DNA from 4 places in the Chryseobacterium sp. UNC8MFCol genome. Region 1 is predicted to be linked to each of the others. Evidence: riboswitches for the same ligand, from Rfam matches in the RefSeq annotation. Region 1 holds a riboswitch; each other region holds the start of a gene.
The links. Region 1 has a riboswitch for cobalamin ahead of M030_RS0115835 (acyl-CoA thioesterase). Riboswitches for the same ligand answer to the same signal wherever they lie in the genome.
Positions count from the first base shown of each region.

Region 2: linked by a shared signal. The riboswitch ahead of M030_RS0116540 (TonB-dependent receptor plug domain-containing protein) and the one ahead of M030_RS0115835 (acyl-CoA thioesterase) in region 1 are both predicted to bind cobalamin.
Region 3: linked by a shared signal. The riboswitch ahead of prpB (methylisocitrate lyase) and the one ahead of M030_RS0115835 (acyl-CoA thioesterase) in region 1 are both predicted to bind cobalamin.
Region 4: linked by a shared signal. The riboswitch ahead of metE (5-methyltetrahydropteroyltriglutamate--homocysteine S-methyltransferase) and the one ahead of M030_RS0115835 (acyl-CoA thioesterase) in region 1 are both predicted to bind cobalamin.

Region 1 covers NZ_KI535290.1:332,917-340,909, forward strand. Annotated here, with positions in the region: gene M030_RS0115830 (hypothetical protein) at 136-933, shown strand; cobalamin riboswitch at 967-1,148, shown strand; gene M030_RS0115835 (acyl-CoA thioesterase) at 1,263-1,646, shown strand; gene M030_RS0115840 (HD domain-containing protein) at 1,808-2,398, opposite strand; gene M030_RS0115845 (XAC2610-related protein) at 2,407-3,099, opposite strand; gene M030_RS0115850 (PadR family transcriptional regulator) at 3,487-3,816, shown strand; gene M030_RS0115855 (PspC domain-containing protein) at 3,828-5,552, shown strand; gene M030_RS0115860 (1-acyl-sn-glycerol-3-phosphate acyltransferase) at 5,869-6,453, shown strand; gene M030_RS0115865 (PaaI family thioesterase) at 6,500-6,931, shown strand; gene M030_RS0115870 (chorismate-binding protein) at 7,198-7,993, shown strand, end outside.
Region 2 covers NZ_KI535290.1:481,327-489,319, reverse strand. Annotated here, with positions in the region: gene M030_RS25040 (putative glycolipid-binding domain-containing protein) at 1-108, opposite strand, end outside; gene M030_RS0116565 (Crp/Fnr family transcriptional regulator) at 140-712, opposite strand; gene M030_RS0116560 (GNAT family N-acetyltransferase) at 795-1,331, opposite strand; gene M030_RS0116555 (VOC family protein) at 1,347-1,742, opposite strand; gene M030_RS0116550 (hypothetical protein) at 1,765-2,541, opposite strand; gene pafA (alkaline phosphatase PafA) at 2,646-4,292, shown strand; cobalamin riboswitch at 4,402-4,580, shown strand; gene M030_RS0116540 (TonB-dependent receptor plug domain-containing protein) at 4,610-6,448, shown strand; gene M030_RS0116535 (DUF5074 domain-containing protein) at 6,465-7,547, shown strand; gene M030_RS0116525 (CCA tRNA nucleotidyltransferase) at 7,708-7,993, opposite strand, start outside.
Region 3 covers NZ_AXUZ01000004.1:182,060-190,052, forward strand. Annotated here, with positions in the region: gene M030_RS0103995 (CoA-acylating methylmalonate-semialdehyde dehydrogenase) at 1-393, opposite strand, end outside; gene M030_RS0104000 (bifunctional 2-methylcitrate dehydratase/aconitate hydratase) at 515-1,966, opposite strand; gene prpC (2-methylcitrate synthase) at 2,046-3,200, opposite strand; gene prpB (methylisocitrate lyase) at 3,187-4,095, opposite strand; cobalamin riboswitch at 4,482-4,674, opposite strand; gene M030_RS23700 (transporter suffix domain-containing protein) at 5,129-5,392, shown strand; gene M030_RS0104020 (hypothetical protein) at 5,465-5,947, opposite strand; gene aroQ (gamma subclass chorismate mutase AroQ) at 6,113-6,679, shown strand; gene M030_RS23710 (prephenate dehydratase domain-containing protein) at 6,710-7,369, shown strand; gene M030_RS0104035 (phosphatidylserine decarboxylase family protein) at 7,429-7,993, opposite strand, start outside.
Region 4 covers NZ_AXUZ01000004.1:490,527-498,519, forward strand. Annotated here, with positions in the region: gene M030_RS0105525 (hypothetical protein) at 1-1,577, opposite strand, end outside; gene M030_RS0105530 (hypothetical protein) at 2,213-2,980, shown strand; gene M030_RS0105535 (Lrp/AsnC family transcriptional regulator) at 3,047-3,508, opposite strand; cobalamin riboswitch at 3,663-3,848, shown strand; gene metE (5-methyltetrahydropteroyltriglutamate--homocysteine S-methyltransferase) at 4,030-6,339, shown strand; gene M030_RS23775 (serine hydrolase domain-containing protein) at 6,474-7,544, shown strand; gene M030_RS0105555 (hypothetical protein) at 7,580-7,909, shown strand; gene M030_RS0105560 (hypothetical protein) at 7,936-7,993, shown strand, end outside.

The sequences.
Region 1 (7,993 bases):
AAAACCATTCAGAATACAAATAAAGCTGTTCTGTTTTCACAAATTTACCATCAAAAAATTAAAACAACTCCTATAACATAAATATCTTTTCAACAATTTTTAATTTATATATTTGGGGATCTAAAATTTGTGATAATGGTTTCAGTAAACAAAGCATTCTACTTATCGGTCTTCAGTATTTTCTCTGTAGCATTGGCTAAAGGACAGAATAAGGTTCCTTTCGGCGTGGTAAAAGCAGAAGAAGGATATGCCAATGTACGTGTACACAAAGATAACTACCGAAAGATTGTAGATAAAATCCGTATGCGCAAAGGAGATGTCTTTGTTTATGTAAAACCTGCTCCCGGAGAAACGGAATGGATATGGATCAAATATCCTGAGAAACAGGATGATGACAAACCTTTTGTAAGATATGAAACTCTTGATAAGGAAGGAATGGTCAACAAAGAGCGTATTGCCTATATTGATCAGCTTCCGGCCTACACTCCCACCAAGTCAAAAAACGGGAAATCTATGATCTTTACAGATAATTCCGACCCTAAAGTTCCTACCGCGCAAAGAAGCAAAGTAGTTATTGACGTCTACCCTTCCAATGCAGGTTACCGTAAAAAGGAAAAGGACGCCGACGGAAAGATTCTTACCATTGATAAGATAAAACCGTGGGGAATAGGCAACGACCTTCCTGAAGGGATGACCGAGATCAAATCTATCAGAGTTCAGCAACCGGGAAGAGGTTCTGTTTTTGTAAGAGAAGCCATTAAGAACATGTTCCAGCCTACTATGGATTTCAATAATGTATCGGTAACGGCTCTTGACAATGATAATATTTTTCTTTATATGATCAATGGTTCAGGAGAAAACAGATATACGACTCTCTGGACGATCAAAAAAGGGAGAGTGATCAGCCAGATTATTTATCATAATCCGGAATAATTTCATTATTTTTGCACCCGAAAAGTTTTATACTTATTCATCATAGAAACTGGTTCTGCTTAACCGCAGATTAAAAGGGAACCGTGTGAAAATCACGGACTGTCGCGCAACTGTAAGTAACAAAAGTCTTTTATAAAAGATCCACTGTGCGGGGCATGGGAAGGAGATAAAAGATGTTACAAGTCAGGAGACCTGCCTTTTTCTTAAACAAGAAACTTTCGCGATCTGAAGTTGTTTTGATCTGATGGATTGTTTCAGGGATTTTTAAAGTTCCTGTCATTATTCTGTTGTTTGATAACATTTCATTTCGCTTTAATTAATAATGAAATATGACTACAGAAGAAAGAATTGAAGCATCCGAAACAAGAATCTTTAAAGCGGTTTTTCCTAACACTACCAACCATTATGATACTCTTTTTGGAGGCACGGCTATGCAGCTGATGGATGAGGTGGCTTTCATTACCGCAACCCGTTTCGCAAGAAAAAGAGTGGTGACGGTAAGCAGTGACAAAATTGATTTCAAAAAACCAATCCCGGCAGGAACAATTGTAGAGTTGATCGGAAAAGTTTCATATGTAGGAAAAACGAGTATGAAGGTAAATGTTGAGATCTTTACCGAGCAAATGTACTCTTACGAGCGAGAAAAAGCGATTATAGGTGATTTTACTTTTGTAGCGATTGATGAATTCAAGAAACCAATTCAGATACTATAATATTCACGAATGACTCGGGCGGCCTTTGGCCGCCCGAGTCATTCGTGAGCTAGCCCATTACAATGTTTTTATTCCGGATTCTGCTTTTAATATACAATAAGCCAGCTGCACAGCTGGCTTATTTATTATTCTAACAAGGATCTTATTTTATGGGTAACCATTTATTTCAAAACTTTTTCAGTTTCCAGGCTTTTGTTCAACAAAAGTTCAAAAGCCTCACCCATTTCATCAGAAGCCCTTGTGATAGCATTTTCCAGCATATTTCTGATTTGTCTCTCCGTTACCCCAGCTTCCGTCCAGCTTTTACCTGAAGTATGCGAATTGAGAATAAAGGGCATGATTCTATCGATAGCACACGCAAAAATTGCATCCGGTGTTTTTTCCTCTTCAAATTCAAGCCATAGATTAAAGAATTCCGTACGCAAAGGTTCATCTAGGATACCAAAAATATTCTGAGCCGATATTTTCTCTCTTTCAAATTTACCTATCATTGCATCTTCATCAAACAGAAAAGTATCTCCTGCTTCGATTTCTACCAGATCATGAATAGAAAGCATTCTTATTACTCTCAATAAATCTATATCCGCGCGGTTTTTAGCATAGGGATAAAGAATCTGAGCTAAAATAATGATCTGCCACGAATGCTCGGCTGTGTTTTCCCTTCTGGAATCATCTGCATTGTAATTTCTTCTTTGTACGTTTTTCAAAGCATCTACTGCAAGGATAAAATCGATCTCTCTCTGAATCTTCATTGTACTTTCTATCTTTTATATTGTTCTGATGAATATACTTTTGTTTTAGTCATCCATTTATTGTTGATTTTCTCTTTCGTAATGACTTTTACGCGGTCTTCCTGCGTCATATCTTCCTCTTTTTCCAGCACTGCTTCCAGTCCCTTATTAGGAATTACAGCATATTCCGTTGTAAAAAACATGCAGCACCCTGATTTGCCCGTAGCAATAAGCCTTTTCCGCTTGTGATCTACGGTAAATAATCCCAGAGAATTGGATCCGATATCAGTCAGCTCTGCACTTTTCACAAAAGCCATTCTCGTACTGTTAAACACATAGACATCGTAGGAATCAGCACTATAATTCCCCATATTTCCGTTTCTGATGGCGATATCTTCAGTTCCGTCAAAATTAAAATCATCAATAATGACCGGACTTTGTTCGTTGGATAGCTGAAGCATCTTACCAGGGACCAATTTCTGCCCCTTTTCTAAATTAAATATAAGATTATCAGAAGTAAAAGTCTGTACTTTAGTGTTTTTGTTATCGTATAATTCTATCGTTCCTTTATCTTTACACCGGTCATCAAAACAATTTTCCACATTGATAATTGCATTGTATTTTTTTGATACATTTTTAATCTCAAACTGGTATTGCCCAAAGCATAAAGGTCCCAATACAATAGCCGCGGATAAAATCTTATACGTATTTAAAATTTTCATAGTAATAGTTAATAGAGATTGGTAATAATTTATAACAAAAATACAAATCATTAAAGCGATCACAAAATCTCCGGGCCATTAATATGGGCAACCAAACACTTTCTTTTTCAAAATTAGTCTGATTTTTCCTCTTTTACCAAGCTCTGTTATAGATATCCACCGTTTTTTTCACTTAAAAAATGAGTTCCGGTAATTCTATCAAAAACAGAATATAAAATTATTTTACTGATTATCAATAGGTTAAATATATTATTTTGAAAATTTTACTACTTTGTATTGCATAATACCATTTTATTTACATATCTTTGTAATGTAAAATTAGAATAGGCTCAACTAGCTAGGGGCACTTTTCTAAAGATTATAACTAATTAACAAAACTTATCAAAGATGAATACTGAAAATACCAAAGCGCAAATGCGAAAAGGAATTCTGGAATTCTGTATTTTAAGTCTCATCAATCATCGCGAAATGTATGTTTCCGACCTTATCGATGAACTTAAAAAAGGAAAGCTGGATGTAGTGGAAGGCACCCTCTACCCTCTTCTCACAAGACTTAAAAACGGGGAATTTCTCTCTTACAGATGGGAAGAATCAACAGGAGGACCACCCAGAAAATATTATCAGATTACAGAAAAAGGAAAACTTTTCCTGAATGAACTACTCAATACCTGGAATGAACTGACGGCTTCAGTCAATCAAATCACTCAAAAAAATTAAAAAACAAAGCTATGAACAAGACACTCTCAATAGGACTCGCAGGTTTTTCTTTTACGATAGAAGAACACGCATATATAAAGCTCAGCGATTACCTGAATGCTCTGAGAAGCTCACTGGATGCTTCGGAAGCAGATGAGGTAATGCATGACATAGAAATAAGAATGGTGGAGATTTTCAATGATTCTCTGGGAAAACGTGAAGTAATCAACGATACTGACGTAGAAAAAGTAATCGCACAAATCGGGACCCCTGAAAAAATTGAAGAACAGGAGGAGGCTTATTTTTCAGAAAAAACATCTACCAGAAAAAACAATTCAGGAACCAATTATACAGATAAAAAACAATTGTTCCGCGATCCTGAAAAGCAAAAAATTGCAGGAGTATGCGCAGGGCTAGCTCAATATGTAGGAATGGATATTACGGCAATGAGAGCAATCTGGCTAGGTATTTTTATCCTTGGCATCTTTACAGCAGCCATTTCATCATCATTGATCGGACTTCTGTATGTTGTTCTTTGGTTAGTCCTTCCTAAAGCTGAAACCGCAGCAGATTTCCTGAAAATGCAGGGAAAGCCTATGAACTTCGACAATCTTAAGAATGAGTCTAATAAATTGGTACAATTTGCCAATGAATCTACTCAGAGGGTCGGAGAGATCTACAACGAAAACAAACCATACATCAATAATGCCAGCAGTGGAATCTGGAATGTATTCAAATATATTGTCGGTGGATTATTGGTATTGATGGCTATAACAAGTATTATCGGGGTATTTGTTTTATTTGGTCTTTTCGGAATGGATACTGATTTTCCGGGGGCCAATCAGATCAGATTCTATATGGATGATAACGGACTTGATAAAGTACTGGCAGCCATGATGATTATCGGTAGTTTAATTCCTGCCATTATCTTCAGTTTACTAAGTATCAAAATTTTCTCACCAAAAACAAAACTGAGAAATATCGGATGGGTAATCGGTGGATTATTCCTGCTACTTATCGGATTAGGAACCTATTTCGGAATCAGTATGGCTAAGAAAAACCTGATCTACAGAGGAAGTAAGGAAGATATTGAAAATGTTGCCATCAACACCAATTCTGATACGGTATATGTAGATGTAAAACAAATCAATATTCCACAGAATTTCAAAGCATATGATGATGATATTTACTCTGATAAAAAAACAGTATATGAAGAAGATTACATCTCTGTGGATGTAACGAGAAAAACAGATATCAAAACACCTTATCTGATCATTAAGAAAGAAGGAAACGGCTACAATTACCCTGTTCAGCTTACAGTTCCTGTAGAAGTAGTGAACAACAAAGTAATACTTCCTAATTTTATGAAGTACCCTTACGAACACAGGTTCAGAGATTACAGAGTAGATTATGAATTGGTTGTTCCACAAAAAACAATTGTACTTCCATTAAAGAAAAACGGAATCCACTTCGATGGAGACTTAAATGGAGACGGTATTAACGACAACGGTGAAGATGATGACTACAACAACCACAACGGAATCAGAATTGAAAAAAATAAAATCACCGTAAACGGTTCAAGCATAGAATATAACTCAGACGATAAAGACAGCATTATTATCAACGGAAAAAAAGTTCCCAATAATCAGGCTAAGAAAGTAATTGATTCTGTAGCATCCGACATCAAAAAAATAAATAAAGATGTGGATATCAAAATCAAAGACGGAAAAAACGAAATTTCCATACAAACTAAATAATTAACTTCAGAGAGTGGCAGAAGGTGTGAATGGATAGCAACCGTTTGAAATTCACACTCTTCTTCTCTCAGAAAAGTGAAAAAAATCATATTATTTAATTCGTCATGTAAAAAAATTGTTTTAATTTCGTAGTACTAAAATTAATAACCAACTCAACAACCAAAAACACTATTGTTATGATCCAATTTGCACTAGAATTCGTAATGAAAATCGTAGATTTAATTAACGGTTTATTTTAAGAGCGATAATATTTCAATATATTTGTAAAGTATAACCAATATTTGGTTATACTTTTTTGTTTTTAATCCAAGAATCTATGAAAAAGCTGATAGGCAAATTGATGTTAAAATTATTGGGATGGAAAGTCGTTCTTCAGGGAGATGTTAATACCCTCAACCGATGTATCCTTGTCGTGGCTCCGCACACCCACAATATGGAATATATTCTAGGTAATTTCGCTTATTGGTCCTTAGGGAAACCCTTAAAAATAATCATTAAAGACGCTCACACTAAAGCCTGGTATGGAAGTGTTGTAAAAGGGCTAGGCGGTATCGGTATTGACAGAAGCCAGAAAAACGATCTTGTTAATTTCGTTGCCAAGCAATTCGCTAAAGAAGATTTCAGCCTTGTGATCACTCCTGAAGGAACAAGGAGCTGGGTTCCGAAATGGAGAAAAGGGTTTTATCATATGGCATTAGCCGCAAAAGTTCCTATTGTACTGGCTGCAGGAGATTTCAAAAGAAATATCGTCTACCTGGGCTACACCATTCCTTACGAAAGAATTGCTTCAGTTCCTTTTGCTGAAATCATGCAGGAAATACAGGACTATTATGTAAAAAATGATATTGTTCCTAAAGTTCCTGAAAACTGGAATCCGGATATTATGGGCACCGGAGAATAAAAGCTGATAAAATCATTTGTAATTAATCATTTATTCATCATAAAAAATGAAAGACCAAACCAAAGAAGAAATCCTTATGTTTTTAAATAACTGGGGAGAGGGTGTAACATTAGCAAAGACACTTGAAATAAAATTTATTGATATTGACGTAGAAAATGAAACCCTTACCGCAACCATGCCCGTCCAGCCAAAAGTACATCAGCCTTTCGGAATTCTGCACGGCGGAGCCAGTTGTGTACTTGCTGAAACATTAGGGTCAAGCCTGTCTAATTTTTTTATTGACGGAAATAAATATTACGGGGTAGGAACCAATATCAACTCCAATCACCTGAGAAGTAAAAAAGACGGAACGGTAACAGCAACTGCGCGTTTTATCCGCAAAGGAAAAACAATGCACGTTTCCGAGATTGAAATTCGTGACGAAAAGGGAACACTCATCAACCATACAACGATGACCAATAATATTATTCTGAAATAAGAAGCATATATCTTCAACGAAAACCCAAGGCTCAATTTTTTTGAGTCTTTTTTATTGGCTTTCGGTAATTTTCTGTCAATATATCGATCCATCACTACCGTATCAAAGCTAAATCAACGCAGGTAAAAATGAAGATATTTCATAAAAAACAGGTGTTTTAATTTTGACATCTTTAAGACTAATAATACCTTTGCAGAAAGGAAAATCAACTTGGGAATTTCCTGTAATATTTCCGGGTAATGATTTTCAAAACCTATCCTAAGCCCATGATTTATTTCAAACTTCCTTTCGACGAAAGATTGTATTCTGCAGATGAAAAAAATAACAAAAACACAATAGATTTTTATTCTTATGATAGCCTGAATCAGATTAACTTCAATGGAAATAAGATAGAAGTTAGCTCAGAGGATTTTGATCAGATTTCAATCTCCAACGGCTCTTTTCCGGAAGACAATACAGGTTTCATCGCGGAAACTGATGAAGAATATTATCAAAATTTACAACAGGTTATCAGGGTGATTAAAGAAAATGATCTTCCAAAACTGGTGTACTCAAGAAGAAAAATTTTTACAGATTTTAATACTATCGACTATAAAAAAAGCTTTACCAATCTATGTGCATCCTACCCGAATGCATTCAGGTACATATTCCACGAGGGGCAAAATGCCTGGATGGGAGCTTTTTCTGAAGTATTGGGAAAATTCAATAAAACAACCCACGAATTTGAAACCATGGCGCTGGCAGGAACTCTTGCTGTATCAGAAGAATGGTCTGAAAAGGAAATTGAAGAACAAAAGCCTGTTAGCACCTATATTCAGGGGATTTTAAAACAGTATTCGGGTGAAATTGAACAGTCTGGCACCTACGACCATATTTCCGGGAATATCAAGCATTTACGTACAGATTTTAAAACCCATATTAAACCGGGAGATTTAGATGCCCTTATACGGGATTTGCATCCTACTCCGGCTGTTTGCGGTATTCCAAAAGATTTCTGTAACGAAAATATAAGGAAGTATGAGAAATTTCCGCGCGAATTGTACGCAGGATATATTAAAGTTG
Region 2 (7,993 bases), 150 kb from region 1:
CTGATAGCAACCTATAATTGTAGATTCTACCGTATAATCCTCACGCTTTCTGAGAGTAAAATATTCCAGAGATTCATAGGCGATCCCTTTCCATATTAATGTTTTCATTTTTGTAATTTTAATGTGTAGTTAGGCTCACTTAGTTAGAAATCCGTCGTTTCCTTATCCTGCTTAGTGTTTCTCTTGCCACTCCCAGGAAAGAGGCAAGTTGAGAAAGTGATACGCGCTGTATCATCTCCGGATAATTTTTTTCCAGATATTCCAACCTTTCCTGTGCGGTGTATAGTTTAAAAAGATTGGAAAATTCTTCCTGTTTCGAAGCGAATGTGCGGATGCAATGACGCCCTGACGCTTCTATTTCAGGAGATTGACCTGCTGCTTCAAACAGCTTTTCTTTATCAAAAACAATGGCTTGTAAAGGCTCACAAGCTATCATATTAAACTCAGACCTTTGTCCGCTTCCAAAGCTGTTGATATTGGTTGCTATTTCATTCTCAAAGAAAAAACCGGTATTTTTAGAAACGCCGTTTACTTCATAATAACTCTTGCAAAACCCGCGATCGATGTAAAATAAGGAAGAACAAATCTCACCCTCCTTAAGCATCATTTCATTTTTTTTGTATGTTCTTTTAGAAAGAACAGGCTGGAGTAAATACCAGCTTTCGTCGGAAAATTTTGTAAGAGAGCGGAGGTACGTAAGGAGATTTTCCATAATTAAATAATGAATGATTACTAAAGACACTTTTTGGTGTTTTAATTTAAAAAACAGTTGATATTATGATCATATTAAAACTTTACTCCACATCCAGGCTCATAAACAATGCGATCTCATCTGAGTTTTCGTATAATCTGGTATTGAGCCCGGTAATATTAAAACCCATTCTTCTGTAAAATTGTATGGCGGGATAGTTGGTATTCTGGGTTTCAAGCTCAATGACCCGGGAGTTAAGGCGTCTGGCTTCCCTGATTGCGCTTTTTATCAACATGATGCCGGCTCCGTGTCTTCTGTATTTTTGATCAACCAGAATATTCTCGATATAAAAGCTGTTGTTCCAGGCTCTTTGTTCACAGATTATCCAGCCAATAATTTCATCATCAATGTAGGCCGCAAAAGACTGTCCTTTTTCAATAATCTTATTCAGATCCTTGAAATCTTCGTCGCTGGTTTCCCATAATTTGGAATAAGACAAAGGTTTTTCTTTAACTACAAATTCAAAAGAGCCGGAGAATTCGATAGAAGAAACGGTGTAGATCTTTTCAGTAGTATAGCCGTTGTGGCCCCAGTTTATACTTGGGTCGGAGATCAGTTTCAGAAGTCTTTTTATTTCCATAAAGTATTGAATGTATTATATAGAAGTACAGATTTCTATAAGATAATTGTTGGGATCTTTAATATAAGCTGTTTTTTGACCCCATGGTTTTACAGCGATATTTTCATATAAAACAGCTCCGTTTTTAATTGCTTTTTCCACCAATTCTTCTACATGATCAGTTGTGAACCCTAATTCTATTCCAAAGGGTTTTGTTTCTGCTTTAGAGGATAAAAAACCTTGTTTCACATTGGATGAAGCCAGATCAACGGAAGCGAAAGAAAGACTCGTCTCTCCGGTTGACAGCTCTCCATAGTCTTTTTCAGGGGTGATGAATTTTATTTCGGCTTCAAAAGTATTTTTATAGAAATTCATAGATTGTTCTACATCTTCTACATACAGGATTACATATTTGAATTGAATCTTAGCCATGGGTTTTGAATATTAATTATTGTTAATTTAAAATATAATTTTCATCCTGCATCAGTTCAACATGAGGTCCGTTACGGGGATAATAGGGCATCCCGCCAAAATGGCCAAACTGAAGCTGAAATTTCTGGGAAAGATTTCTTACTTTGCTTCCCAGTGAATTGACATCAACGTGCTGAATACGATCTTTATACTGTCTGCCATTGGTGAAAAATAACATCAGATTACACTGATCTTTAAATTCATACGTATTGTAATAAAAAACACTGATATTTTCTTCTTTACAAATAGACGTCAGAGCATGAAGCATATCTCTCTTTGATGATAAAGGAAGATTACAGTCAATCCTGACGGAAAGTACTTCTGCATTGTCTTTTTTTAAGTCTGAGCCTACAATCTGGATAAAATTGTATTTAATATTTGTGAATGTAGTTTCGGCATGATAGGTTTTACTGGCCTTTGCTGTAAAAGGAGTACTGAAATCTATTGATATTGCATGCTCGAGAATAAGCAATTCTTCGATTTCCAGAGCAAACTGAAAGCAGTAATCAAACAGATGATAACCTCCTAATGTAATAACCAGCTGATTATCGTCACTACTCAAATGTAGAAATGCTTGTTTGTATTCTGTTTTAAGGATTTCCAGTTTTAGGATAAAGTCCTTGGGATTATTGACCTTAATTCTGGTGATCAGTTCTGCTGCATTATCAGCATGTCCTCCAATTCCTTCAAAAAATTTGAAAAATTTGAAATGGTATAAATTTTCAGGAAATTTAAAATACCAGTATACTCCTAAAATCATAGTAAAATCGCTTGATATATTGTAAAATATCAAAATTAAATAAAATTTCATACTCCAAAACTTTCAAAACCCTTAAATTTGTGACCAATAAAAATTTTACTTGGATGCTTAGGAACATTTCAATTGCGGCAGCTACTTTCTTGTCCGTAGTTACAATCAATGCACAGAAGAACAAAAACACTCAATTGGAAAGGCCAAAACTGGTCGTAGGTCTGGTAGTAGATCAGATGCGTTGGGACTATTTATACCGTTTTTATGGTAAATATGGAAATGACGGTTTTAAAAGACTACTGAATACCGGATATTCTCTGAATAACGTGCACATTCCTTATGTTCCTACGATTACAGCTTTGGGACATACATGTATTTATACGGGATCAGTACCTGCGATCCATGGAATTGCAGGAAATGACTGGACAGATAAAGAAACAGGTAAAGGAGTATATTGTACAGCAGATGAAGCCGTTCAGCCTGTAGGAACAACCAATACCAAAACAGGAAGCCACTCTCCAAAAAATCTTTGGTCTACCACTGTAACTGATGAATTGAGGCTGGCAACCAATTTCCAGGGAAAAGTAATCGGAGTTTCTTTAAAAGACCGTGCTTCTATCCTTCCAGCAGGACACACGCCCAACGGCGCCTTCTGGTTTGATGACAGTACCGGAAACTTTATTACCAGTACGTGGTATATGAATGATCTGCCTCAATGGGTAAAATCATTCAACTCACAGAATTTACCTGAAAAATTAGTGGCAAACGGATGGAATACCTTGCTTCCAATTAATCAATATACAGAAAGTGCTCCCGATAATTCTCCTTGGGAAGGATTGTTAGGAAGTGCCAAAACACCAACTTTCCCTTACAGCAATTTGCCGCAGGATTATCAGACCAAAAAAGACAACATCCGTTATACACCATTTGGAAATACATTGACCCTGAAATTGGCTGAAGCGTCAGTAGAAGGTGAAAAATTGGGAGGTGACAACATTACTGACTTTTTAGCAATTAACTTAGCTTCTACAGATTATGCCGGACATAAATTCGGTCCGAATTCTATTGAAGTAGAGGACGTTTATATCAGACTTGATCAGGATCTGGCAGAATTCTTCAAATATCTGGATTCAAAAGTTGGAAAAGGGGAGTATACTGTTTTCCTTTCTGCCGACCACGGAGGAGCACATTCTGTAGGTTTCCTTAAAGAGCATAAAATCCCGACCGGTTTCTTTGGAGAAGGAGCTGAAAAAAATATTAACCAAAAGTTAAAAGATAAATTCGGAGCTGATAAACTGATCAATGCTATCGATAACTATCAGATCTATTTTGACAGAAAAGTATTGGCAGACAATAAACTTGAATTGGATGACGTAAGAAACTTTGCCGTAAAAGAATTGGAAAAAGATCCTACCGTTTTATACGCTGTTTCTGTAGATAAAGTGCAGGAATCAAGTATTCCGGAGCCAATCAAACAAAGGATTATCAATGGAATCAACAGACAAAGGAGTGGTGATATTCAATTGATTTCACACGACTCTATGCTGCCTCCATATTCAAAAACAGGAACGACACACAGTGTATGGAACTCTTACGACTCTCATATTCCTTTGATCTTTATGGGATGGGGAGTACAACACGGAGAAAGTAACAAGGCTTATCATATGACAGATATTGCCCCTACTGTTTCTTCTCTGTTAAAGATCCAGTTTCCAAGTGGGAATGTCGGAAACCCGATTACAGAGGTTATCGGTAAATAAATTAATAAGATGTTTATTTTATAAAGGCTGCCTTCATTATGTGAAGGCAGCCTTTTTTCAGGGGTAATTATTCAGGAATTCTTCCTTTGGCCCAATACATTTAAAAAGCTATCTTTGCAAAAAATTTGGTTTCCAGCATATTGGAATGAAAAGGGAATCGGGTGTAACTCCCGGACTGTCCCCGCAACTGTAAATCGCAATAAAAATTTCTGTAAATAGCCACTGTGTAAAAACGGGAAGGTACAGAAAGCGAAAGTCAGGAGACCTGCCAGTTTTATAATCCAAACATATTGCTTTCGGAGGAAAAGTAAAAGAGTATGAGTATAAAAAGATCTTTAGTACTGCTTTTTTCGTCTTATGGTTGTTTTCTTTTTGCACAAGAGAAAGCTATTGATACAATTTATGTCTTCGACAGTCAGATCAATAAAGTCAGGCTTTTTCATCCTGTAAAGATTATCAATACCGAAGACGCTGAAAAAAATTCAACCAATCTCTCAGAGCTGTTGAGATTCCAGTCTCCTGTTTATATCAAAGAAAATGGCCGTGGGGCTGTTTCTTCACCTTCTTTCAGAGGAACGACTGCGCAGCAGACCGCTTTTGTGTGGAATGGGATTAATATTAATTCTGCTTTTTTAGGGCAGGGCGACATTAATAATATCGCTTTATTGGGATATGATCAGATAGGAATAAAGGCTGGCGGAGGAAGTGTCATATATGGCTCCGGTGCTATTGGCGGAAGTATTCACCTTAATAATAATCTAGATTTTAATAAAGGATTTCACGGTTCTTTATTTTCTGAAGGAGCTTCTTTTAATACATTTAATAATCTGGTTAAAGGTTCTTACAGCAATGAAAAACTAAGCTTTCAGGCTTCCGGAAGTCATTCTGTAAGTGAGAATGATTATCAGGTAGATGTAAAAGACGGAAGGAAATATACCAATAACAACGGAAAATACTATAATACCAATTTTAATATATCAGCTGCTTATAAATTAGCTCCTCATCACCAGATATCCTGGATTACGGAGTTTTTTAACGGCATGCAGCATTATCCGGTTTTCTTTGATACTGAAAAAGGTACCAAGTACGGAACCCAAAATGTGAGAAGTTTAGTTTCCTGGGATTGGAACACGACACGATTTACCAATTCATTCAGGGCTGCATATACGGAAGAAAATTTTCAATATTATGCTAATATTGAAGGCCCGGAAACAAGTGGAGGGGCAGGAAAAAACTATATCCTGAAAAACGATTTCAATTATTTTCTTAGTTCAAAATGGAACTTTAATATTATCGGAGAATACCAGTTGAATAAAGGAAGCGGAGAAGGAACTTCAATGCTGGGGAATGTAAGTAGAAATGCAGGGTATATAGTTGGGTTAATACGTTATTTTGCGGCGAAAGATGTACACTTTGAAGCTGGAATAAGAAAAGATTTTGTCGAGGAAATTAGTTCACCGCTTCTGTTTTCTTTCTCAGGAAAATGGAATGCCACACCATGGTACCATGTAGGATTAAGTGTTTCGAGGAATTTCAAAGCTCCAACATTTAATGATTTATATTGGCAGCCGGGAGGGAATAAAGATTTACAACCTGAAACTTCTTACCAGCTGGAATTAAGAAATCAATTTAAGGTCAAAGGGATTACGCTATCTGTTACCCCTTATTATATGGATATCAGGGATATGATCAGATGGCTTCCTACTTCTGCAGGGTACTACGCAGCTTCAAATACCAATAAAGTAGAATCATATGGAGTCGAAGCTCAGTTTGAATATGAGAAAAAGTTTGGAAAACACGTTTTGAAAACGAATCTGGGATATTCCTATACAAAATCTACTGATCTTGAAATTCAGAAACAACTGATGTACGTACCTCTACATAAATTTGTAGGTGGTATCGATTATCAGTATGATTTTATAAAAGTGTATGTACAGGGAATGTTTAACGGACTTACTTATACAGATTCCAATGAAATTAAAGATCAGGCTTTAGAATCGTATTTTATAATGAATGCGGGACTTAGAGCAACATTTTTTAAAAATTATAACTTAGGTTTAAAAATAAATAATATTTTTAATAAAACATATTATACTATGCGGTATTATCCATTGCCTGGAAGAAATTATAGTATAAATTTAAACATTAACTTTTAAAATAAATTAATTGCATATGAATATCAGAAAAATTTTACCTCTTGCGTTATTATCAGCACTACTTTTTAGTGTTTCTTGTAGTAACGATATTGATTTAGGAACGGATACCAATCTTCCTACAAGTTATGAAAAAGGCATTCTTATTGCTAATGAAGGAGGCTTCACAACGCCTACAGCAGATGTTTCTTTTTTAAGCAATACATTAGCTTTCGGATATAATAATATCTATACCAATACCAATAAGGAAGAGCTCGGAAAAGTGCTCCAAAGTATAGGTTTAAATGGAGATCGTGCTTATTTGGTTTCTAATATTCCTAATAAGATTGATATTGTTAATCGAACTAATTTTAAAAAAATAACAACAGTTACTGCTAATCTTGATAATGCAAGGTATATTGCTTTTTCAGGAGGTAAATATTATGTTACGAACAATAATTTTACTACAGTTCCTAACGTAAGAAAAGTGAATGTATATAATGTTTCGGATAATGCTTATGTATCCAGCATTAATTTTCCTCGCTATGCAGAAAAAATTGTAGAAGCTGAAGGAAATATTATAGTACAAACGGACGGTGTAGGATATGATTTTAGTACAACACCTGCTACTTCATTCGCAACCGGATATACCATAACGGTAGTAAAACCATCTACCAATACTGCAGAACAGCCTATTGTCCTTCCTAATGTAGGGATTATCAGAGATCTTATTTCTTATAAAGGTGCGGCATATGTGTTAGCTTCTGATAATACAAATTCTTATATTTATAAGATCAACTCGTCAGCAGGAACCTATACAACAACAACTATTACAGGAATTCCTCAGGGGCAAAAGCTTAGAGCTGATGATGATAAATTTTATCTTTTTACCAGTAGTAAAGAGGTATTTAAAATGAACATTGGTTCAACTGTTGTTCCGACAGTACCTCTTTTATCATTATTTGGAAATGTGTACGGATTTGATGTAATTGATGGTAAACTTTATGCTTCAGATGCCAGCTTTACAAGCGACAGTAAAGTGTATGTATATGATACCGCTGGGGGTAATTTATTGAAAAACTTTATAGCCGGAATTGGTACCAACGGTTTCTATAAAAACTAAAAATTGCGCTTCGGCGTATATTATATAAATTTTTATTTTTTCATCATTTGTGTTTTTTTCCGGCCGGTTTCGAAGAAACCGGCCGGCTTTGTTTTATACAGATCAAAAAAGGCTGCGGCGGGACTTTGTCCCGCCGCAGCCTTTTTTGATATCAATTTTCTTATAATGTTAATCCCAGTTTCTCAGCTTCAGCAATTACAAATTTTGTTGCCTCCTCTTTTTCATTAGGAATTTCGCCTTCCAGAATAGCTTCTTTTACTTTTTCCTTAAGAATACCAATCTCACGACCCGGTTGTAATTTAAACATTTCCATAATTTCTTCACCGGTAATAGGGGGCTGGAAGTTTCTCACCTGATCCTTTTCTTCCACTTCTTTAATCTTGACTGCTACATATTCAAAGTTTCTTTTGAATTTCTCCTGTTTTTTTGAATTTTTTGTAGTAATA
Region 3 (7,993 bases), on a different contig from region 1:
TCCCCTTGCTACATTTTCTACGGTTTCTCCCATCATCAGGCTTGGAATATTGCAGGCATGTTCCACTACTTCAATTCCTCTCCAAACATCTCCCATAGCATCGGCAAAGGTTTTTCCATTTTCCTGGGACAGAATTTCAGCAATCTCTTTTTGATGTTCTTTCAAGAGTTGCTGATATTTAAGAAATAATCTGGCTCTTTCCGGTGTGGCTACTTCTTTCCAGGTTTTAAAAGCTTCACGGGCCGCTTCAATAGCTTCGTCTATCTCCTCTGTGTGGGTTAAAGGAACCTCTGCAAGAATCTCCTGTGTAGCAGGATTTTCTACCGGAAGATATTCAGTTGCTTTACTGTCCTGAAAATTTCCGTCAATTAATATTTTTATTTTTTGCGACATAGTTTTTTGAATTGAATGTGGAGAGTCGAAAGTTGAAAATGATAGTAAAATACTATGTTTTTTGTACAGTTCCATATAGATTCATCATTTTCAACCTTCAATTTTCAACTCTCCATTAGTATTAAATTACCAGCAGGTCAACAAATTCATTGACATCAAGGCTGATGAGTTTGTCATATTCCAAAGAATTTTCCAATACCAGTTTCTGTTGCTTTTCCGGGAAAATACGGGCAAGATTGACTTTATATTTTTTGATCAGTTCGGGAATTCCCTCTTCTCTTCTCCGTTTGTGACCGATAGGATATTCTACCACAATTTCATTCAACACCGTTCCGTCATGAAGTTCTACGGTTACCGCATTAGCGATGGAACGTTTTTCAGGATCGTGATAATCTGTGGTAAACTGAGTGTCTTCCACACATTCTATTTTATCACGAAGAAGATCAATTCTAGGATCCGAAGCAATATTATCTTCATAATCTGCTGCCGTCAGTCTTCCGTGAATCATAGGCACTGCTACCATATACTGAATACAGTGGTCACGGTCTGCAGGGTTATTTAAAGGTCCTTTTTTATCGATAATTCTGATAGCCGCTTCGTGAGTACGGATCGTTACTTTTTTAATATCATCTGTTGTTTTTCCAAGGTCTTTTAATTGCTGATGTAATGTCATGGCTGCTTCTACGGCAGTTTGTGAATGAAATTCGGCAGGGAAAGAGATTTTAAATAATACATTTTCCATGACGTAAGAACCGTATTCTCTCTGGAATTTAAATTCATTTCCTTTGAATGAAACATCATAGAATCCCCATGTTTTAGCAGTTAGAACGGAAGGATAACCCATTTCTCCGGTTTTGGCGATGAGTGCCAGACGTACGGCTCTTGAAGTCGCATCACCTGCAGCCCATGATTTACGGGAACCGGTGTTCGGGGCATGACGGTATGTTCTTAATGACTGTCCGTCTACAAAAGCCAATGAAACAGCATTAATCAATTCATCGCGGGTTAGGCCGATCAATTTTCCCACTACTGCTGTAGAAGCCAGTTTTACCAATAACACGTGATCAAGACCTACTTTATTGAAAGAGTTTTCCAGCGCCATCACGCCCTGGATCTCATGCGCCATAATCATTGCTTCCAACACCTGCTTCATTTTTAAAGGGGTCTTTCCTTCCGCAATCTGCGTTCTGGATAACCAGTCTGCTGTGGCCAGGATACCTCCAAGATTATCGGAAGGATGCCCCCATTCAGCAGCCAGCCATGTATCATTAAAATCCAGCCAACGGACAATAGCACCGATATTGAAAGCTGCCTGTACGGGATCTAACTGAAACTGAGTACCGGGAACCTTTGCCCCATGAGGAACCACGGTTCCTTTTACGATAGGTCCTAAAAGTTTGGTGCAGGCTGGATAAGTGAGTGCTTCCAACCCACACCCCAGGGTATCTAAAAGACAGTAATGAGCCGTTTTCCAGGCCAAGTCGTTTTTGATTTCATAGTTTAGTACATAATCCGCAATATCTGCCAATACTTTATCCGGTTGCGGTCTTTCATTTGAAATGTGTGAACTCATTGTATAGTTTTAATTTTATAGGAAAATGGAAGGTTTAAAGTGGTCAACTTTAATGTGCTTCTCATTCTTTATTTTTTAATTATTTTCTGTTGCTGATCGGGACAAATTCTTTGTTTTCAGGGCCTGTATAGTTGGCACTCGGGCGGATTATTTTTCCATCCTGTCTTTGCTCGATAATATGGGCACTCCATCCGGTTACTCTTGAAATAACAAATAATGGAGTGAACATCAGGGTTGGCACTCCCATTAAATGATAAGAAACAGCAGAGAACCAATCCAGGTTCGGGAACATTTTCTTTTCGTCCCACATAATGGTTTCCAGTCTTTCGGCAATATTGAACAGCAGCATATCTCCGGCTTCATCGGAAAGTTCCTGTGCAACCTTTTTAATGACAACGTTTCTAGGGTCTGATATGGTGTAAACCGGATGTCCGAATCCAATGATCACTTCTTTATTGGCAATACGTTTACGGATGTCTTCTTCCGCTTCATCCGGAGAATTGTAACGGCTTTGAATCTCAAAAGCAACCTCATTGGCTCCTCCGTGTTTTGGTCCCCTTAAAGCACCGATAGCTCCTGTGATAGCAGAATAAATATCAGAACCTGTTCCGGCAATAACGCGGCTGGTAAAAGTAGAAGCATTAAATTCATGCTCTGCATACAGGTTTAAGGAAATCTGCATAGCCTTGGCCCACGAATCAGAAGGTTTCTTTCCGTGGAGTAAGTGAAGGAAGTGCCCTCCGATCGTATCGTCATCGGTTTCCACATCAATTTCTTTTCCATTGTGGGTGTAATGATACCAGTATAATAATCCTGAACCGAAAGAAGCGAGTAATTTATCCGCAATATCCCTTGCTCCGGCAATATTGTGGTCATCTTTTTCCGGCTGGATGCTTCCGATCGCAGATACCATAGAACGCATAACGTCCATAGGATGGGCAGCAGCAGGGATACTTTTTAAAATATTTCGTACAGAATGGGGTAAACCTCTTAATGATTTTAGCTTGGCCTTGTAATTTTTCAGCTGGGCTTCTGTGGGCAACTGACCATAGATTAAAAGGTAAGCGACTTCTTCAAACTGTGTTTTTTCTGCAAGGTCCAATATATCATAGCCTCTGTAGTGCAGATCATTGCCGCTTTTTCCGACACTGCAAAGTGCTGTATTACCGGCAGCTACCCCCGAAAGTGCTACGCTTTTTTTTGGTTTAAACGTAGGTTCATTACTTGTTGACATCATTATTCTTTTTAAAAAGGTTATCTAATTTTTGTTCATAATCATGGTATCCGATGCTTGTGTAGAGTTCTTCTCTGGTTTGCATGGTATTGAGTACATGAGCTTGTGTACCGTCTTTGCGGATGTGCTCAAAAACATTTTGAGCCGCTTTATTAGCCGCCCTGAAAGCTGATAGGGGATAAAGAATAAGCTCTACTCCAGCTTTTTTAAGCTCGTCGACCGTATACATCCGGATCATCCCAAATTCTGTAATGTTTGCCAATACAGGAATTCCGGTAGCATCTACAAATTTCTGATACAAACTGATATCAGTAACGGCTTCTGCAAAAATGAAATCTGCACCGGCATCTTTGTAAGCAATGGCTCTTTCAATTGTTTTATCCAAGCCTTCAACTGCAAAGGCATCTGTTCGGGCCCCTATGACAAACTGATCGTTTGTTCGGGCATCGACAGCGGCTTTTAACCTGTCTGACATTTCATCCTTACTTACAATTTCCTTTCCGGGACGATGTCCGCAGCGTTTAGCTCCCACCTGATCTTCAATGTGAAGCGCTGCAGCACCGGCCTTAATAAGAGACTTGACTGTTCTGGCAACATTAAATGCTGAAGGTCCAAAGCCCGTATCTACATCAACCATCAGCGGCAAATCACAAACATTGGTAATGCGCTGAATATCTGTCAATACATCTTCTAGGGTGGTGATCCCCAGATCGGGAATTCCCAAAGAACCGGCAGCAACTCCTCCTCCCGAAAGATAAATGGCATTGAAACCTGCCTGCTGTGCCAATAATGCATGATTGGCATTGATGGTACCTACAATCTGGAGAGGATTTTCTTTTTGCATCGCCTCCCGAAACCGCAGTCCGGGCGACTCTAAGCGTTCATTTTTAGTCATTGTTAATATTTATCATTTAGTTAAATAGGTATTTGTAATGAGGGTTGAGCTATAGCTGCCTGTCGGAAATCCGATGCGTGGAATCAGTTAAAATGCTATGTATAAAACATTTTCCGATCTCTACCTGTTGTTTCAGGTTGAGATAGACGGGATTGTGAATGGGCATATTTGTCAACTTTTTAAGGGTTAAACCATATAAAGTTCCTGTCAGGCTTCACAATACTTTAGGGGAAATAAAAATTAAGGAAAGGAAAATATGTTTATAGGCTAATAGCAGATGTATTGCATCATTCATCTATCTCAACAATAGGATGAGCACATAAAAGTATAATCACACTGTTATCTATATCATATCATACCTGACTATAAGCTTCAGACCGCGAAAGCATCGTCAATTCAAAACAGGCAGGTCTCCTGACTTGTAACAGTTTTTATCTTCCTTCCCATTTACAGAGCAAACAGTGGACATGATGTGATAAAAACCTTGGTGTGTTACTTACAGTTGCGCGACAGTTCGTGATTTGCACACGATTCCCTTTTAATACACAGCTAAGTGTAACCAGTTTTGGTTGATAAAGAAGGTGTTAAGAACTCCTTGGTGGTAAATATAGACATTTTATTGAAACAGCCGCATCTGGAATTGTTTTTTATTTTAAAAAAGCTTTAAACCATTGAAAATATGGGTGATATTTTCAATTAAAGCTTTTATTTTGAAAGGAAATAATAGTTGATTTTAACAATATTTGTAATTTTTTTAACACCAAAAATTATGCTTTGAATAGAAAGCGATTCACTCCTTTTTATTTTACTGATGAAAATCATGTTATCTATTTGTTAAGTTTTGAGACTTATCACAGACTTTATGATGAATGATCTGAAAGGCGGATTTTTCTGTTCTGACTGGCAGCTCATTTAAATATTTTGCTTCAAATCCTTAAAATGACACTTCATGATCCTTAAAATACACTTGATTCACAAAACTGATCGCCTTGATCATTAAAATTTCTTGCTTTGTCCTGAAAAAACCGACAAAATGCCGAAAGAAAAGTTCAGCCTTAAAAACAAACCAGAATATATTTTCCTGGTTCTGGGAACGTTATGCCTGGCAGCAGTTCCTGCTCTTTTTCTTTTGGATTTTCCCAATAAAGCTGCAACAATTCTGATAGTAATGATCTGTGGGGAAATTTTATTTCTGATTACTATTGCCCTTTCCGGAAAAGGTTATACTGATAAAATAAAGGAATCTTTTACCGGTTTTTTTAGAGTAAGACAAAAGTTAAGAAACAAGAAAAACTGAAAATTATAAGAAACAGATGTCTATGCGGGAAAAAAAAAGACAGAAACAACAGTGTTTCTGTCTTGTAAGTCGTTATAAAGAAGAAATGTATACTTCTATTTTTGTTCCATCGTAATTAAAAGTTCCATCTTCATTCTTTTTGCCTAATTCCCACTTGAAATCTACAGGTCTATCCCATCCTGCTCCTAGTTTTCCTCCATTCACGGAGCGGGCGTAATCTATGTTTTCGGTCGTAATTGCAGAATGAAAGAAAGTTTTGTCTATCAGCCTATAGAATCCAAGGGCTTTTCCTTTAGGGATTACGGAATAGCCGTCCCACTTTTCTCCTCCCATGTAGTCGAACTTTCTCAGCCATGCCTGACCTGTAAGTTCTGATAAATCATTGGGACTGATGCTGGCGCCTCTCATATAAAGTGTATACGCTACTACATCATGACAAACTCCGGTGTTGTATTTGCTGATATTCTCAAAGCCTGCAAGAAGTGCATTGGCAACAGTGGCTCTTTCCGAAGGGCCTAATTGAGCTTTCGTAGCTCCTTCTGGTGTTAATGACATATTAATAAAATTTTGTTTTTGGTCTTGTAAAGATAAGTTTTTAAAATTAAAGCGAAAATCATATTAATTTTCTGCATCTGCTGTATTCTCCTATGACGTGGACAACGAAGCGTCAGGGTTTCGATACAATTCAATTAAATTGTTTATTTTTAAAATAAAAAACAGATGATGAAAGTAGTGTTTAAGTTTCTATTAATTATCTTCTGCTTGGGAAGTACTGTATCATGCCTGACCCATTATGATGAGAAGAACAATGCCAAACTATTGCTGAAACTGATTGATAAAAGACTGAAGGTCTCACCTTTGGTTGCGAAAAGCAAATGGAATACAAAAGCTCCTATTGATGATCCCGTGCGAGAAAAAGTTATTCTGGACAGTGTGAAAATTAAAGCCCAGAAAATGGGAATTGATGAAAACCTGGCGGTTCAGTTTTTTCAGGCACAGTTTGAAGCCGGTAAAATAGTACAAAGGCAATTGCATAGCCGGTGGCAAATTCAAAATCAGGCATCTTTCAATCCAGTTCCGAATCTTGCTACAGAAGTTCGTCCTGTCTTGGATCGTCTTACTCCTCTGTTGTTACTGGAACTGAAAAAAAATAACCCTCATACTCTGAATGCTCAGTCAATAAAGATATTAAGAAAAGAAGCAAGAAAGATAATTAGCCCGGAATTTACCGATGACGTTGTGGAAACGGCGATACAACCTCTTGAAATCGCTGTCACATCAAAATAACGGAATAAATTAATGTACAAATATTATCCTTTGACAAAAAATATAACAATCATCGGATCCATCCGATATGTGGTGGGATGGATTATAATGGTAAGTCTTTGGGGAAGCTGCCATTTAAACAAAATCAACCCTTCAGAAAAAATAGCGTATCTCGGGCCTCCGGCATCATTTACTCATTCGGCGGCCGGGAAGAAGTTTCCGTCACAAACGCTGGTATTTCAAAACAGCATTGAAGAGTGTTTTATTTCTGTACGTTCAGGGATCGCGGAAAAGGCAGTTGTTCCTTTGAAAAATTCTATTGGAGGCATTGTAGTGCCCACTGAAAAGGCATTGAAAGTGTTTCCTGATATTATGATCGAAGATTCTCTGGAGTTGCCCATATCCCAAAACTTAATGGTTGTTCCCGGAACGGTTGCTATTAAAAAAATTTATTCTCATCCGCAGGCTTTACGACAGTCCCGTCGACTTATAGACAGCCTTTATCCCGCTATTCCAAGAATTGAATACTCCTCTACTTCGGCAGCGGCAAAATGGGTATCGGAACATCCTGAAGAGAAAGCAGCAGCTATCGCCAATACCGAAGCTGCAAGATTATACAAACTGAAAGTCATTAACACTGATATCCAGGATGATAAAAATAACAGAACAATGTTTATCATTATTTCAAAAAAGAATAAAGAGCTGCACTAGTGTCAGGCAGCTCTTTATTGTATAGTAATCTAAGGTTTGTTTTGATAATTTCCTGATTATTATGAAACTACACCGATTCTCGCTTTTAAAGGGATATTGTAAGTATTTAAGCATGGCGTCTGCCCATGAAAATCAAAATCAATATTGACATCCGGTCTGAAAATCAGGCAATGAGTGGAGCCTCCAAAATGGAAGGTACCGATAGGATCTCCTTTTTTTACTTGTTGACCTTCTGTAACCATAATTTCACAACTCGACACTTCCGCCATTCCAACCGCTACAAAACACATTAATCCTATTTTTTCATTATCGGATTGAATGAAAATCAATGCGCGGGCTGCCAATTCTGTAATATATCCCTGAGAATCATTCGGCCCTGATGGATCATAGCCTTCAACAGGGGCTTCTGCATAGTAAGTTCCCGGAACATTCTGAATGGCTACTATTTTTCCGTCTACAGGGCTATTCCATCTGTGATAGGTTTTGGCGCATAAAAAGGCCTGATAAACTGTGCTGTTATCTCCAAACTGCTGTGCCAGCTCATGATTATTCATAATATCAATCAAAGAATAAGGCTGGCCTTTCATCCAGAATTTATCTTTCATTTTAGCATTGGTAACCACA
Region 4 (7,993 bases), on a different contig from region 1:
GCATCAGCATAGATATCATAGGTTCCTAAAATACCATGTACCTCAAGCTGCCGTGCCCTGTTATAGAGATTTTTATAATAAAAATCTTCACATTCATCGTACAGATGGAAATAATTCTTCAATGCCACCGCTCCGTTTTCATAATCTTCACCATCCAATAAGGCATCGATCAGGACAAGATGCAACTCTCCGAACTCTGAATACTGCAAACCTTCAGAAGCCGTGACAGCCGCAGCATGGGCGTCTCCCGACAGGGAATATCTGATGGCCAGATTATTACAGCACATCGCCCTGGTATGAAGATCATTATAATAATCACTTTCAAACTTGCCTTCTTCATAATACCTCCTGAATGCATGGTAGGCCCTCTCATATACCTGGCGGCTTACGTCCACCCATTCTGTTGTCTCTTTATCATTCTCTATTTCATCAATAAAGTCTGAAATAAAAACACCTTCGTTATAGATATCGGATGGATAATCTGTGAAAGCCGGGACTTCAGCAGGCACCGATCCGTAAAGGTAATATTCTGATTCCACTTTCCTTCTCCAGGATGTTGCATTGAAAGATAGCTGCACGGCTTTTTCCAGTAAAGGAACCGCTTCCGAATATTGTTCTTTTTCATACAAATACGTCCCTGCAAAATGATAGCCCGAAAAATTTTCCGGATGGATATTGATGACTTCAAGAGCATGGTGGTAGTAGAAATCTTCAGTAATATTCAACAGATCAGGATAGCTTCTTTCGATAATCAGCTGGTAATAAAAAACATCCGGATGATTAAACCCTTTTTGAACCATCTCTGTAAAACGATGGTACCAATCTACCAGTTTTTCTTGAATATGCACAGCAGAATTCTCTCCTTTAATGGCTTTCAGCATCATTTTCAAAGAAAGATCCCCGGTACCGTTTTCATAGGCAATATCAGCAAGATTCATAAAATCATATTCATTTCTGCTTACAAATGTTGTATGATCTCTTTCAATCATGGCCGTAAGGTCAGCTCCTGAAATCATTTTCTCGCGGTCAAGCAGATATATTTTCTTAATCCAGAACAGGGATGTATTTCGATCCCTCAGTTCCCGATTATCTGCAAATTCTTTTTGAAAAAAGTAAATGCCGGCTTCCAGACTATTTAAAAGGACTTTATTATGTTCTAGAGACTCATAAATTTTAACCAGAAAATCATATCCGAAGACTGCATTTTCAGAATCGTCGAGCATCTGTTCAGCATATGAAATAAATTCTTCCTTATTGTCTTCAGTAATATGCTTTTTTCTTTTACCGATCTGCGCCAGCGTATATTGATTATCCAAAGGATAGCTCAAAATACTGTAAAGTGTTTTCTGATGATTGGGATTAAGTTGTAAAACTCTGCGGAAGTAAGGAAGCATTTTTTCCTGTATAGCATCAAAAACGGCCTCATGACCATCATAATAAACGTTATCATGACTGGCTATTGCCATTAAAAATAAAATTTCTTCATCATCAGGATGAGATAATAAGTATGCCTCTCCTTCTGCAATACACTGCTCCAGTTCACCCCTGTAAAACAGTTGTTCTAATTTGTCGTACATATTAATATTTGTTCTGTAATTCTTTGGTTACATTCACTGACCCGCTATCTGAAGTCAGTTTAAAATTTTGTGGTGTGCAAAATAAAACAAAACAAAATTAAAAACATACTAAAAAGCTTATAAAATCAGGAAAATTTGTAATACACTCCTTTTCTGCAATTGTCTATTTTGGAAACAAAACCATCATTTTAATTCGAAATAGGCAATACAGATCAGCATATCAAAAAAATCTGCATTTCTTACTTCACTTCATCGGAAAAAAAATAATTGATATTTCTGGTGTTCGGCTTTTACCTGTACAAAAGTTTCGGGATGCAATACCAGGTTGTATAGGACCTGTTGTTTTTAAAAGTTGTGTCATAAAAAACTTTCCGGCTGATAGCGACAGAAAAAAGTTGAATCAATGGTATTTGCTACATCCTCTTTAAAATTAAATCCAGATATAACAAAGCGCAAAACATCTCTTAATACATTAATTTTCAATAAAATATCAAACCTTACAAGATGGTCTCATTGAAAATATTATCACATTGAGAAAATAAATACATAAATTTGGTCTAATCCTTTAATTTTCAAATTTAAAGCATTAATTTTGAACGAAATTTAAACATTCGGATTCTTCAATTACTATGTACATGAAAAAAATGATGGTCGGGCTTTCGTTAGCTCTATCTGTTACTACCATATGGGGGCAGAAAGCTCCTGCAAAAAACACCAGTCTGACCCTTTATAATTATCAGACTTTCAATTGTGACAACAAAGGATATTTTGACGCTGCCAAATACAAAAAAGAGGAAATAGACGGCGTGAATAAGCTGTTGTATCAGTTCAATGGAGTACAGTTTGATATCCAGCCGGTGTTTAAGCTTTCCAATCTTGAAGAAATACGTAAAAATAAAGAGGAGTACCTGAAGCAGCTGGAACAACAATATCAGGATAAGAAAAAAGAATTGTACAGCCTTGAAGTAATCAACCTGCCGATGTGGAAAAAGCTGCAGCAGCAAACCATCGAATCTTTTGAAAATGAGTATCAGCTTAACAAAGAAGAAATTCTTGCTTACTCCGACCCTACCACATTAAAAGACAGCAAATTCTACTCTACCTGCAGAGAGCATATTGATGCGATATCATCTCCCGACAGGGAAAAAATGTTTGAAGCATGGAAAAATTATATTGAACTGAAAAGTAAAAGCAATGCCGACCCTAAAGGTGTTATGGCAAGATTCAATACAAAATTAAACGATCCTCAGAAGGAAGATTATGCCCTGATCGATATGATTGGATTGAGCTTCCACAACTGCGCCAACAGCAGCTTCAGACAGAAACGCGATGCTGAAACCAATATGTATAAAGACTTTGATAAAATATTTACAAAGCTGAAAAGAACCTGTGATGAGCCGTAAGCTTGTCGCAAGAAGTAAAAAAATATTGACAGTACCTAAGTAGGGTACTGTTTTTTTTAGTTTATTTTATATCGTCACGCCATGTGTGTTCTTGACCTCAGCCATTACAAAAGTACTGTGTGTACTGCCGATAGAATCTACTGATCCCAGTTTATTGAAAACAAAATCCTGATAGTGCTTCATATCCCGTACCTGAACTTTAAGCAAAAAATCAAAATCACCGGAAATATTATAACATTCTGCCACTTCTTCAATCTCCACAATATCCTTCACAAACTGATGTCCTACAGACCGGTCATGAATTTTCAATTTAACCTGGCAAAACACGGTAAATCCACGATTCAGTTTTTCAGCTTCTAAAACAGCTGCATAATGTTTGATATATCCTTCCTGTTCCAGCCTTTTTACCCTTTCAAAAACGGGAGAAGGTGACAGGTTTATTTCTTTAGCAAGCTCCTTTACGGTCAGTTTTGCATTCTTTTGCAGGATTCTTAGCAGTTGAAGATCCTTTTCATCAAGTCTTTCCACAGGATATTATTCTTTTTACAATTGATATTTTCAAAAATAAAGAATATTTACCTTTTAAAATAATCAAAAACAAAATTTTATCCTTAAATTTTAAAACAATACCAACCAAACATCTTAATTATCTATCTTTACGCCATATTTTGTTCTTTAAAATACTTCATCAACCGGAAGAGGTTTTACCTAATGTAAATTAATAGGGAATCGTGTGAAAATCACGAGCTGTCGCGCAACTGTAAGTAACATCCAAAGGTTTTTATCCCAGAATATCCACTGCCAATAGCGGGAAGGATGATAAAAACTGTTACAAGCCAGGAGACCTGCCTGTTCTGAATTGACAATGCTTTCGCGGTCTGAAGCTTTTGGGTCATACAGATGATACATTGAACGTATTTCACCGTTAACAGGAAAATTACGTCCTTATTGTACCTCTCCCACAAAGATTCTTATCGCTTTCGAAAGTATTGTGAAGCATTCAAAAGAGCTTTTAAAAACCAGAGTTTAATTTAAAAGTTGAAAAGAAAATGCAAACACACATTCTTGGCTATCCGCGTATTGGTAGCAACAGAGAGCTAAAAAAGGCCTGCGAACAGTATTGGGCAGGGAAAATTTCTATTAATGAATTAGAAGAAGCAGGGAAAACCATCAGTGAACAAAACTGGAAATTACAACAGGAAGCAGGTATTGATCTTATTCCGTGCAATGATTTTTCATATTATGATCATGTATTGGACATGACTTTAGCAGTGGGTGCCATTCCGGAGCGCTATCAGGACATTGCCACCGATCGTAAATATTCAGAGCTTGATCTGTATTTTGCGATGGCAAGAGGACATCAGAAAGATGGCCTGGATATTACTGCTATGGAAATGACCAAATGGTTTGACACCAACTATCATTATATCGTTCCTGAATTCCAGAAAGATCAGCAATTCCGGTTGTTTTCAAACAAAATCATTATCGATTTTATGAATGCGAGACAAACAGGGATCAATGCCAAACCTGTTATTATCGGTCTTATTACCTACCTTCTTCTGGGGAAAGAAAAAGAAAAAGGCTTTGATAAATTAGACCTGGTTCAAAATCTTCTTCCTGTTTATCTTGAAATCATTAAAGAACTGGAAAACCAGGGAGCAGAATATATCCAGTTTGACGAACCGTTCCTTGCCTTAGATCTTAACGAAAAGGCAAAAGAAGCCTTTGAGTTAGTATACAGCACAATCAGAAAACAATTTCCAAAGTTGAAATTGATTGTCGCGACTTACTTTGAAGGATTAAATGATAATCTTTCTCTAGCCGTTTCTCTTCCCATCGATGTTTTGCATATTGACCTGGTGCGGGATCCTGAACAATTGGATGAGGTATTATCGACAATTCCTGATACTTTAAGTCTTTCTTTAGGAATCGTAGACGGAAGGAATATCTGGAAAAATGACTTCGAAAAATCATTACAATATATCAGAAAAGTCATCAACAGGATCGGGTCTGAAAGAGTGTTTATTGCTCCGTCGTGTTCATTACTTCACTCGCCTTTTGATCTTGATTCAGAAAAAAATGAGGATATTTTATCTCCCGAAATCAAGCAGTGGCTGGCTTTTGCGAAACAGAAAGTCCATGAGATTGTTGTATTAAAAAAATTAGCCTCTGAAAATCCGGATTATCCTACTTTACAGCTATTGGCTGAAAATAAAAAAGCCCTGGAAAACCGTAAAACCTCAACATTAATACATAGTCAGGAGGTAAAAAACCGTGTCGAAGTAACGACAGAAAAAGATGCGCAGAGAAAAAATCCTTTCAATATCAGAAAAGAGGTTCAGCAAAAAGTATTACAGCTTCCATTATTTCCAACCACCACGATCGGATCATTTCCACAAACGAAAGAAGTAAGAAGCTGGAGAGCTAGATTCAAAAAAGGGGAACTTACTGCAGAACACTATGATCATTTATTGAAGAAAGAAACTGAAAGAACCATCCAATGGCAGGAAGAAATCGGGATTGATGTATTGGTACACGGAGAATTTGAACGCAATGATATGGTGGAATATTTCGGAGAACAACTGGCCGGGTTTGCCTTCACTCAAAATGGCTGGGTACAAAGCTACGGAAGCCGTTGTGTAAAACCTCCGGTGATCTATGGGGATGTTCACCGCCCTCATCCGATGACGGTTTATTGGTCACAATATGCCCAATCACTGACCAATAAATGGATAAAAGGAATGCTGACAGGACCTGTAACGATTCTTCAGTGGTCTTTTGTACGGGATGACCAGCCTCGTTCCTTAACCTGCAAACAGATTGCCTTGGCAATTCGTGATGAGGTTACAGATCTTGAAAAGGCAGGTATCAGAATTATACAAATCGATGAACCGGCGATCAGAGAAGGTCTTCCTTTAAGAAAATCAGAATGGCAAAACTATTTACAGTGGGCGGTAGAAGCTTTCAGAATTTCGGCGAGTGGTGTTGAGGATTCTACACAAATCCACACCCACATGTGTTATTCCGAATTCAACGATATTATCAAGAATATTGCTGATATGGATGCCGATGTGATCACGATTGAATGTTCCAGAAGCCAGATGGAATTATTAAATGCTTTCGCAGACTTTAAATATCCGAATGAAATCGGTCCGGGTGTTTATGACATCCACTCTCCAAGGGTACCATCCAAAGAAGAAATGGTTGAGTTGCTGAAAAAAGCACAGGCTGTAATTCCTGCTCAGCAACTTTGGGTAAACCCTGACTGCGGATTGAAAACCCGTCACTGGGATGAAACGGAGAAAGCATTAAAAGCAATGGTGGAAGCTTCAAAGGAAGCCAGCCTTGCCTTCGCATAAATTCACTTAGTTTTTAATTATATATTTCTTGAAGCAGGAGTTCTCTCCTGCTTTTTTATTGGATACTATTTGCCGCTATTTCAGGTTGATCTGCAAAAATTTGATGTACATTTGTGTTGCAAATAACCCATCCAATGAAATCTATTATCCTCAGCATTAGTCTTCTGTTTAGCTTTTCGAGCTTATGGGCTCAAACTGGCAAAACAGAGAAAGAGATCACGAAACCGGCATCTTCATCAGAACAGTATTATAAGCTTGAACAATGGTTAAAAGAAAGTAAAATTCCTACCCTTGGACTCGGAGTCATCAGGAATGGAAAGCTCGAAAAAGCAAAAGTATACGGAGATTACCAAAAAGGAATACCCTCACCTGATAATACGCGTTTCAATGTTGCTTCATTAACAAAACCGGTTACAGCAATGGTTGCTCTAAAACTGGCCAGCCAGGGACAATGGGATATCGATGAGCCTCTTTATCATTATTGGACGGATCCGGATATTGCTGAGGATCCAAGGAATAAAAAACTGACGACCAGAATTGTGTTAAGCCATCAGACAGGTTTCCCGAACTGGCGCATTTTGAATCCCAACGGAAAATTAGGGTTTCAGTTTGATCCGGGGACAAAATATCAGTATTCGGGAGAAGGTTTTGAATACCTGAAAAGAGCATTGGAAAATAAGTTCCACCAGCCACTCAGCCAACTCGGAGAAGAACTTATTTTCAAACCTTTGAAAATGAAAGATACTTCTTATATCTGGGGACCCAATACCGACCCTTCCCGTATCGCTACCGGCTATGATAAAGATGGAAAACCCTATGATCCGGTAAAAAGAGAAACCGCCAGCGGTGCGGATGACCTGATGACAACTGTGTCAGATTACGGTCATTTTCTCATCAGTGTAATGAATGGTGAAGGTCTTTCAAAAAAGATCTTTGCAGAAATGCAAACCGGTCAGGTCGCATCAGAAAAAGGAAAATATTTTGGATTAGGTTTTGAGATCTACAACCTTGGAAATGGAAACATCGCCTTATCTCACGGAGGCTCAGATGATGGGGTACGCACGTTGTTTGTTATTATTCCTAAAACAAAACAAGGACTGGTGATTCTTACCAATACTGACGAAGGAGCTAAAGCCTATGAAAAACTGATCATTGATTATCTTGGTGAGGAGGGAAAAAGAATTGTTGATATTGAAATGAAGTAATTAGCCAATCGAATAAATAATTAATATTAAGAATTATGACAGCTGAAGAGTTTGTAAAAAATTTCTATTTAGAAAAACAAAACATTGTCGATTCAACTTTTGAAACTAAGTCAGACCATAGAACTCTTATTTCAAAAAAAATTGAAGAATTAAAATTAAATAAAATACAAACCGAACAATTAAAAGCAATAATTTCTGATCTTGTAACAGATACTTTTTATACTATCTTACTAGGTTTGGACGGTTCTGCAAGTATTGGAAATTCACAAGAGAGTTTTAAAATATTTGACGAAGAAAATAATCTAATCGCTGAAAGTGGAGATTTAGAAGGATTTGCTTATGATTATTTTCACGGAAATCACTAACCTTAAAAACTTAAATAAAACAACAAATGAAGAAAACTATTCTGGTTATTATTCTAGCATTAACTCAAAATATTTATAGCCAAA